DNA from 2 places in the Cupriavidus sp. SIMBA_020 genome. Region 1 is predicted to be linked to the other one. Evidence: predicted binding sites of a transcription regulator. Region 1 holds the regulator's gene; the other holds the start of a gene.
What was found. Region 1 encodes FNR, which switches genes on or off when oxygen is low (the NO sensors DNR and NnrR bind a similar motif). Its sites were predicted from a motif close to TTGATNNNNATCAA; they were not measured.
Positions count from the first base shown of each region.

Region 2: SB751_RS00565 (cbb3-type cytochrome c oxidase subunit I) is a predicted target of FNR. The motif match lies at 2,446-2,459, and genes of this name have one in related genera.

Region 1 covers NZ_JAWRWU010000004.1:257,639-262,544, reverse strand. The annotation lists gene SB751_RS10405 (sulfite exporter TauE/SafE family protein) at 252-1,010, opposite strand; gene fnr (fumarate/nitrate reduction transcriptional regulator Fnr) at 1,095-1,820, shown strand; gene SB751_RS10395 (hypothetical protein) at 1,849-2,094, opposite strand; gene SB751_RS10390 (hypothetical protein) at 2,091-2,318, opposite strand; gene ccoG (cytochrome c oxidase accessory protein CcoG) at 2,359-3,909, opposite strand; gene ccoP (cytochrome-c oxidase, cbb3-type subunit III) at 3,965-4,879, opposite strand; gene SB751_RS10375 (cbb3-type cytochrome oxidase subunit 3) at 4,876-4,906, opposite strand, start outside.
Region 2 covers NZ_JAWRWU010000001.1:121,749-126,654, forward strand. The annotation lists gene SB751_RS00560 (cbb3-type cytochrome c oxidase subunit II) at 1-582, opposite strand, end outside; gene SB751_RS00565 (cbb3-type cytochrome c oxidase subunit I) at 586-2,202, opposite strand; gene SB751_RS00570 (PLP-dependent aminotransferase family protein) at 2,537-4,045, shown strand; gene SB751_RS00575 (J domain-containing protein) at 4,106-4,906, shown strand, end outside.

The DNA.
Region 1 (4,906 bases):
CCGGCCTCTTAAACCAGATCTTTTGAACCGGATGAACTGTGGGGACGGATCCGGCAAGCCAATGCTGCCTCGGACCCATGGACACGCATCCCAGATCAGGGATGCCGGCCCGGCGACGCCAGGGAATTACATGGCGCGATACCGTGGTTCTCGCGATTGTATGGCATTCCCGGCCCCGTCCGCAACCCGCCCGCTGCCCGGCGTGGCAAATGGCACGAACCCGGATGGGCTGCCCCCCGCTCGGAATTGCCTCAGAACACCACGCAAAACCCATGCGCCGCCAGGGTCTCCGGCAGCCAGACCGCCCGCGCCACGCCCACCATGCCGAAGCCGATGATCAGCACCCCCGCCACGGCCCGGACCACCGGCCGGCGCGACAAATGGCGCACATACCCCGAAAGCCCCGAAATCGCCAGCAGGTTTGGCAGCGTTCCCAGCCCGAAGGCGAACAGCACCAGCGCGCCGGACACCGCATTGCCGGCCAGCAGCGCCATCGCGAGTGCCCCATAGACCATCCCGCACGGCACGATTCCCCAGGCGAGCCCCAAGCCGAAGCGCCTCATGAGCGGCGTATGTCGGGCGAGGCCGGCGGGCAGCCTGATACCGAGCGCGCCCATGCGACCCACTACCCCCTGGGCCACGCGCACCGCGAGCGCCTCCAGGCGCGCCGCGCGCATGCTGCGCCCACGCAACAGCCAAAAGCCCGACGTCACCAGCATCGCCCCGCCTGCGCCATAGAGCCATCGCTGCACGGGCAGATAGTCCTGCTTCCATACGGTGGCGCCTACGGCACCCATGACGGCCCCCAACAATGCGTAGGTGGTCAGGCGCCCGGCGTGCATCGCCAGTAGTTCGACAAGCCAGCCGCGCGGCGAGCGATGGATCGTCACTGGCACGCGCACTGCCGCGCGCTGCTCGGCGGCCATCGCTATGCCGCCGCACATTGCGGCACAGTGGACGCCACCAAACAACGCAACGATAAAAACACTGAAAAGCACACCAAATGGCAACGGTCCCTCGCTTCCGCGTCACTTCACGCGGTAAAATTGACTTGTCGCGCCCCTGCTGCAATGCGCATCACCAAGAGCCCTCAATTGCTTACCTCCATTCCCGTCACCGAGATCTCGCCCCGCTGCTCCACGTGCGGGATGGGTCAGCTTTGTCTGCCGGTAGGCATGTCGCAGCAGGACCTCCTGAAGATGGACACGCTCGTGCAGGAACGCGTGCGCGTGCACAAGGGCGAAACGCTGTATCGCATGGGCGATCCGCTTACCGCCGTCTATGCCGTGCGCTTCGGCACGCTCAAGACGCACGTGACGCTCGAGGATGGCCGCTCGCAGATCACCGGCTTCCATCTGCCCGGCGAGATCGTCGGCCTGGATGGCCTTGGCGAAATGCAGCATGCCTCCGATGCCACGGCCCTCGAGGACGCCGAAGTCTGCGTCGTACGCTTCAGCGAGCTGCAGGCGCTGTCGGGTGACCTGCCCTCGCTGCAAACCCAGTTCCTGCGCTTGATGAGCAAGGAAATCTCGCAGGACCAGGTCATGCTGATGACACTGGGCTCGATGCGCGCCGAGGAGCGGCTCGCCGCGTTCCTCGTCAATCTTTCCGAGCGCCTGTCGGCGCGTGGCTACTCGTCTAGCGAGTTCGTGCTGCGCATGAGCCGCGAGGAGATCGGCAGCTATCTGGGCCTGAAACTGGAGACCGTCAGCCGCCTGTTCTCCCGTTTTGCCGAGGCGGGCCTGATCCAGATCCGCCAGCGCCACGTCAAGCTCATCGACATGGCCGGCATCAAGCAGATCTACAACCGATCCTGCTGAGGCCACCTTGCCGGCGGTGGTGCGCGGGCTACTCGAGTTCATCGGTATCGCTGAGCGGCGTCGGCATGGTGTAGAGCGTCAAGCCGCTCGACAAGGCGCAGAACAGCCACGCCAACAGGAATCCCACGGTGTAGATCGCTTCGCGCGACGCGTCGACCGGATGACCGAAGAAGTTCAGGTCACTGGGATCCACAATCGAGAACACCGTTGCCGTGGCCACGCCGCCGATCAGAAACGCTGGCCACATCACCCACATCAGCCAGCGCAGTCTCATGGCCGCCTCGCCGTGTCATTGACATGGGCGTCGGCGCGTGCGGCGGACCCATCCAGCTTTTCCACCACCAGCCCATGCCGCGCAGCATTGCGCACCGGCACGTCGGCGTGGGTATTGGCGAGCCAGATCGTCACGCCACAGCCGATCATCGCCAGCAGCGGGCCACTCATCAACAACCACGGCCACGGTTCCTTCCACCACGGCTTGATTTGTTGCGCTGTCATTGCCTACTCCTTGCGTCGATAGTTTCCTGGATGACCCGCACTACAGGCCGCGCGGCACGATGAAGCTGGTCGCTTCCTGGATCTGCGCGCGTTCCCGCGCATCGTCCACGCCCTCCCCCGTGACCGTGATGCGGATCTTGTGCGTACCCTCTGGCGCGTCGTCGATAGGGATACGGATACGCACGGGCAACAAGCGGTTCGACGTGGGCGCCAGTGTTTCCGCCGACTTGTCGTACTCGATGGTCAGCCCTTGCAGCGCCGCGCTCGTCGCCTGCACCCGGACGCGCATCGGAGCCTCGGTGGTATTGATCAGTTGCAGCCGGTACACGTTCTCGATCCATCGACCTTCGACCTCGCGGCCCAGGGCACCACGATCGCGAATGACATCGACCTTGAGCGGCGCGCGCATCGCCAGCGACCCGATAAAGCCCCCCACCAGCACCGACCAGATCACCGCGTAGATGATCGTCCGCGTGCGGAACAGCCGCCTGCGCGCCGCCACCGCCGACAGGCTCTTGCGCATTGCGTTCTCGGAGGTGTAGCGGATCAGGCCGCGCGGATAGGCCATCTTGTCCATGACCTGGTTACAGGCGTCGATGCAAGCTCCGCAACCGATGCACTCGTATTGCAATCCGTCGCGGATGTCGATCCCGGTCGGGCAGACCTGCACACAGATGCTGCAATTGACACAATCGCCAATGCCGGCGGCCTGCCGGTCTGTCTTGCGCGATCGGCTGCCGCGCGGCTCGCCACGACCTACGTCATAGGTCACCACGAAGGTATCGCGGTCGACCATCACGCTCTGAAAGCGCGCGTACGGGCACATGTACTTGCACACCTGTTCGCGCATGAAACCCGCGTTGCCCCAGGTGGCGAACGCATAGAACAGCATCCAGAACGACTGCCATGGCCCCAGCGAGAAATCAACCACCTGCCCGCCCAGCTCGCGGATCGGCGAAAAGTAGCCGACAAAGGTGAAGCCGGTCCACAGGGCGACCACCACCCAGAGCGCGTGCTTGGTCGCCTTGAGCCGCAGCTTGCGCAGGCTCCACGGGTCGCCGTCCAGCCGGATGCGGGCGATGCGGTCGCCTTCCACGCGCCGCTCGATCCACATGAAGATCTCGGTGTAGACGGTCTGTGGGCACGCGTAGCCGCAGAATAGCCGGCCCGCAATGGCGGTGAACAGGAACAGCGCCAGGGCCGAGATGACGAGCAGGACCGCGAGGTAAATCACGTCCTGCGGCCACAGCACGAGGCCGAAGATATAGAACTTGCGGGCGCCGAGGTCGAACAACACCGCCTGCCGGTTGTTCCATTGCAGCCACGGCGTGCCGTAGTAGACCAGCTGGGTGAGGATGACGAGCCAGACGCGCCAGCTCGAGAAGGCGCCCGTGACCGAGCGCGGATAGATCTTGCGCCGGACCTCGTAGAGCGTCTCTTCAGAAGATTCAGCCGATTGGGCGGGCTGGGCAGGCTGCCCGGATCGAGGCGCGGCTGCCGGGCGCCATGGCGGGCTGTTGTCCGGCCGTGAGGGCTCCGGCGTGGCGGCGTCGTCCGCCACGGGCTGTGCAGCGTTGGGGGGCGCGTTCATCTGGTGTTCCTCGCGCCCCGGCAGGCGGCTTGCCGCCCTGCCCGGGGGCTGTTGATCATTGTCCGGCCGCTCCTGTGTTGGAGAGACCCCACACATAGGCCGTTAGCATGCGGATACGCTCGGGCGTCAGGATTTCCTCGTGCGCGGGCATGTGGCCGTTGTGGCCCTTCAGGATCGCCTCGACGATGGCATTTTCCGAGCTGCCGTAGAGCCAGACGCTGTCCGACAGGTTCGGCGCGCCAAGCGCCTGGTTCCCCTTGCCGCTTGCCCCATGGCAGGCTGCGCACGTGGTCTTGAAGGTGCCTTCTCCCCGCGACGCACGGATCGGATCGGACGCCAGGCCCGAAAGCGAGCGCACATACTGGGCCGTGTCCCCGGCGAGTTTGGCGTCGATGGTACCGGCGAACGGCGGCATCATGCCGTTGCGGCCCTTGGCGATCGTCTGACGGATCGTGTCAGGGTCGCCGCCATAGAGCCAGTCGTTATCGGCCAGGTTCGGGAAACCGCGGCTGCCGCGCGCGTCGGAGCCATGGCACTGCGCGCAGTAATTCAGGAACAGGCGCTGGCCGATCTCGCGAGCCTCGGGGTCGGCTGCGACCTTCGTGACGTCCATCGCCATGTACTTCCCGTAGATCTCGTTCTGAATCTTCTCGGCGGCCTGGCGATGCGCAGCCAGTTCGCCCTGCGAGGAGAAGCCCAGCACGCCTGCGTAGGAACCCAGGCCCGGATACAGAACCAGATAGCCCAGGCTGAAAATGCAGGCCAGCAGGAACATCCACATCCACCAGCGCGGCAGCGGATTGTTCAGTTCGCGCAGGTCACCGTCCCAGACATGGCCGGTATCCTCGGTCACAACCTGGCTTTTGGGCACCCGGCGCTGCGAGAACAGCAGCCACACGCACCACGCGATGCCGACCAGCGAGATGGCCGTGATGTAGTAACTCCAGTAATCGGAAATGAAATCGCTCATGGCTGTGGGTTCCGGCTTGTCGTTATC
Region 2 (4,906 bases), on a different contig from region 1:
GCCGGCGGGCGGCAACACCGCCCCGGTGCGGTTCAGCGACTGGAGATAGGCCACCAGGTCAGACGCGGCGGCGGTTGGCACCACCACCTTGCCCGGCGGCGCGTAGCCCGGGGGCAGCGTCACCGGCTTGTCGCCCGGCTCCGGCGCATCCTTCACATCGAACAAGTACGGATAGCTCGGCATGATGCTGCCGCTCACGTAGGCGCGCGGCTGGTACAGGTGCCCGAGGTGCCAGTCGGCGCCGGGCTGGCGCACGCCGATATTCATCAGGTCCGGCCCGGTCCGCATGGTGCCCAGCAGGTGCGGCTTGTCGTAGTAATAGTCGCCGGCCACGGCCACGCGGCCCCAGCCGCGCTTGTCGTCCGGCGCGTAGGCGCTGTCGCGCGGCTGCTGGGAATGACAGTAGATGCAGCCGTTGGCGATATAGACCTCCCGCCCGCGCAGTTGCGCGGCGGTATAGGGCTTGGTGCCTTCGGTGGGCTTGACGTCCTGGAGTTGCAGATACGGCAGGACGACCAGCGCGCTGGTGGCCAGCGCCAGCATGGTCATGCCCCCCGCCAGCAGGGCGCTTTCATTGTTCACGGTTCAGACTCCCTCGGCAGGTTTTTGGCCCGGCTGGCTGGTTTTGCGCTGGCGGCCCTGGTGGAACAGCGCCGGGCGGTCACGATTGGGCCCGAGGCCGAAGATCGCGCAGACGAAGTTCGTCACGAAGAACAGGTGGCCCGCCAGCATCAGCGCCCCGCCCAGCGAGCGGGCGCGCAGGTAAGGCAGGGTCACGGCGACCGAGTCCATGAACGGCCGCGCCGCGTCCAGCATGGCCAGCCCCTGCAGCCAGCCGCCAATGCTCAGGAAGACGAAATAGATGCCGATGCCGCCCGCCGCGAGCCAGAAGTGCATATAGATCATCCAGCGGTACGGCCATTCGCGGCCGGTCACGCGCGGCACGATGAAGTACAGCGCGCCAAAGAACGCGAAGCTGACGAAGGCGTACAGCCCCAGATGGGCGTGGGCCACCGTGTAGTGCGTGAAGTGGGCCACGCGGTTGACCGCGCGCAGTGCCTCGAACGAGCCCTGGATGGAACTCAGCGTGTACATCATCCCGCCGAAGGTGACGAAACGCAGCGTCGGCGAGTCGATCAGCCGGCGGAAGTTGCCACGCAGCGTCTGGTGCTGGTTGATGGAGAACGCGATCACCGGAATCAGCATCATCATGCTTTGCACGATGGACAGCGTGATCAGCCACCCCGGCACCGGCCCGCCCACGAGGTGGTGGCCGCCCACCTGCCCGTAGAAGAACGCCAGCGCCCAGAAGCCCAGCAGCGAGAGCCCGTACGACCTGACCGGCTGGCCAATGATCTTGGGCAGGAAGTAATAGATGGAAGCCAGCGCCAGCGGCGTGTAGAACAGCCCCAGCACGTTATGGCCGAACCACCAGTTCATGGTGGCCTGCTCCACGCCGAAGTGCACACCGGGCACGTTGGCCACCAGGAACAGCACCGGGAACCAGAACAGCGCGCAGCCCATGTACCAGACCGACACGTAGAGGTGATCCACCTTCCGGTTGACCAGCGTCAGCACCAGCGGCACGCCCACGAAGGCGCCGCCCACCACGAACAGGATGTCCACCTGCCAGGGAATCTCGAGCCACTCCATGCCATCGGAAATCCCCGCGCCAATGCTGCCGATGCCGGCAATCAGCCCCGCATTCCACACCGCCGCGCCCAGCACCGCCCAGCGCGCGCCCACCAGCGCCGTCTTGAGCAGTCGGGGCAGCAGGAACAGGGCGATGGCCAGCCCGGCCATTGGCGCCCAGCCGTAGGCCACGGCATTCAGGTGGATGGTGCGAATGCGGCCGAAGGACAGCCAGGGCACGCTGGCGAGCAGGTCCGGTTCGTGCAGCTTGATCGAGGCGGTGAGCCCGGCCATCGACGCCACCACCAGCCACACCATGGCGCAGCAGATGAACAGGAACACGACTGGCGCGGAAGATGCATCGGCAGCATCGCGCGAGGGGTCGTCCATGCCCGGCGTCAGGTGCGCCGAGGCGGGATCCTCGGGCTGCCCGGCCTCGCCGTCGGCAAAGATCACCCGCGCGGCGGCTGGTGAAGTATCGAACAGGCCCTTCTGCATGCTCCAGATAAAGGCCGCCAGCGCGATCACCGAAAGCAGGAACGCGGAGAGCAGAATGGCGATGGTATTCATGGCATTGCCGGCAGGGCATGAGACGAGTCCTGCGCAGATTACGCACGGGGCGATTTGGCGCCCATAGCCACTTCCTGAGATTTTTGGGTGACCACCGCCGCCGGACGTTGCAGGCGCGTTACGCACAGGAGGTGCACAGGGGGCGCGCAGAGGGCACTGAATCGGGGCACCCATGCGAGGCGATCGTCCGGAAGATGGCCGCTTCGGCCCCCTGCCCTTGCAGCCCGGTTTTACCGAATTACCTTAAATTGCATCAAAGATGCAACTTAACTAGAATGGCGCCAGCGCTTGCCAGCGCGCGGTTTCCGACCGATCACTCGCCCCCCGCCCCATCATGAACGTCCACTTGACCATCGAAGGCCGCCACGGCCTGGCCAGTCAGATTTATCGCCAGTTGCGCGCCGGCATTCTCGACGGCCGTCTGGCACCGGGCGAGCGGCTCCCATCGACGCGCGAGCTTGCCACGCAACTTGGTGTTTCCCGGAAGACAACACTCGATGTCTTCGAGCGGCTGACCGCCGAGGGCTATCTGCGCTCGCGCACCGGCGAGGGCACCTTCGTGGCGGCGACCATGACCCGGCGCGGCAACCTGCCCACGCACGCCACGGCGTTGCAGCCGGCAGACCCGCTCTGGGAATCGATGCCGGACGCGCTGCCGATGCGCCAGGAGGGCGTCTCGCCCCAGTACGACTTCATGGGCGGCGTGACCGAAAAGCGCCTGTTCCCGTTCGACCAATGGCGCCGCTGCGTGAGCCATGCGGTACGCGTGCAGGCGCGCGCACCGGCCGGCTACCGCGACCCGGCCGGCGAGCCGGAGTTGCGGCTGGCCGTGTCGCGCTACCTGGCCCTCAGCCGCGCCGTGGTCAGCAACTGGCATGACGTGATCATGACCCAGGGCGCCCAGCAGGCGCTGAACGTGCTGGGGCGCGTGGTGCTGCGGCCCGGCGACGTGGTGGCGATGGAAGATCCCGGCTATCCGCCTGCCCGCATGAGCTTCAAGGCGGCGGGCGCGCGGGTGGTGCCGGTGCCCGTGGACGCGGACGGCATCGTGGTCAGCGCCCTGCCCGCGGACGCGCGCCTGATCTATGTCACGCCCTCGCACCAGTTTCCGCTCGGCATGCCGATGAGCCTGGAGCGCCGGCTGGCACTGCTCGACTGGGCGCAGCGGCGCGGCGCGCTGATCGTGGAGGACGACTACGACGGTGAATTCCGCTTCGAGGGCCGGCCGATGGATTCGCTCAAGAGCCTCGACCATGACGGCGTTGTCGCCTATGTGGGCACGTTCTCGAAGACCATTTTTCCGGAGCTGCGCATCGGCTACCTGATTCCGCCCGCCTCGCTGGCGCAGGCGCTGCGCCGGGCCAAGCAGACCGGCGACTGGCACAGTTGCACGCTCACCCAGACCGCGCTGGCCAAGTTCATGCTCGACGGCTACTTCGCCAAGCACCTGCGGCGCATGCACAAGGAGTACGCGGCGCGGCGCGCGGCGCTGCGGCGCTGGCTCGATCACGAACTGTCGCCGTGGCTGGCCCCGCTGCCGACGTCAGCCGGCATCCATCTGGTGGCCGAAATCCGTCCGAACGGCAAGAAGCCGCCTGACGAGGCCGCGTTCATCGCCCGGGCGGGAGCGGCGTCGATCGGCCTCTACGGCATCGGCGGCATGTTCGCCGGGCGGCCGCCGCGCGCGGGGCTGCTGATGGGCTACGGCGGCCTCAGCATCGAAGAGATCGACACGGCCATGCAGCGGCTGCTGGATACTCTCCAGGGCCAGCCGGCGTTACCGGGGGCTGCCCATCTGTTGCCCAACCGGCATACACGGCCGGGCCGGGCCGCTATACCTTGAAACATCCGGAATTCTGCCGTTAATTGTTGTCGGCCTCCGCTATTGCGTCTTTCCTGCTTGATGCATACCCATTACGACAACCTCAAGGTATCCCGCGACGCGCCCCAGGAAGTAATCCGGGCCGCGTACAAGTCGCTTAGCCAGAAATATCATCCCGATCGCCACGCGGACGGCGAGGAAGCCAATCGCATCATGCGGCTGCTGAACGTGGCCTATGACGTCCTGAGCGACCCCGGCCGGCGCGCGGAGCATGACCAGTGGATCGTGGAGCAGGAGCGGATCGAGGCCATGCGCGCCCGCCGCCGCGAGGCGCCGCCGCGCCCCGCGCCGGGCACCGCGCGGCCCCAGACGGCGCGCCCGCAGGCCCAGCCCCGGCAGCCTCGTGCCGCCAGCGGTGCTTCCGGGACGGCTGGGGGTGCCAAGGCCGGCGGTGCGTCCGCCCAGGGTGCCTCCGCGCGCAGCGCTGGCAGCAAAACTTCGCAGAAAGCCGAGGAAGCCCGCCCCTCGCGCGGCGAAAAGACCCGTTTCCGCCCCAAACCCGAACCCCGGCCCGATGGCCCGCCCCCGCGCGGCCAGCCACTGCCGGCCCATCTGGCGTTCCTGCTCTATATCGCGGTGGGGGCCAGCATCGTGGTCCTGCTTGGCGACTGGACGCCCAGCGCCAGCTCGGCCGCCGACACCCCCGTCGCGCTGGTCAAGCCGGCCCGCGCCGAGGAAGCCTTCCCGCCTCAGCCGCCCCGCTACAGCCGGCCCGCCAACACGCCGCGCGGCATGCCGTGGCCGAGCCGCTCGGGCTATCTGGCCGGCTATCCGGTGCTGAACAGCAACGGGCTCTCCACGGTGACCGTGGATAACACGCGC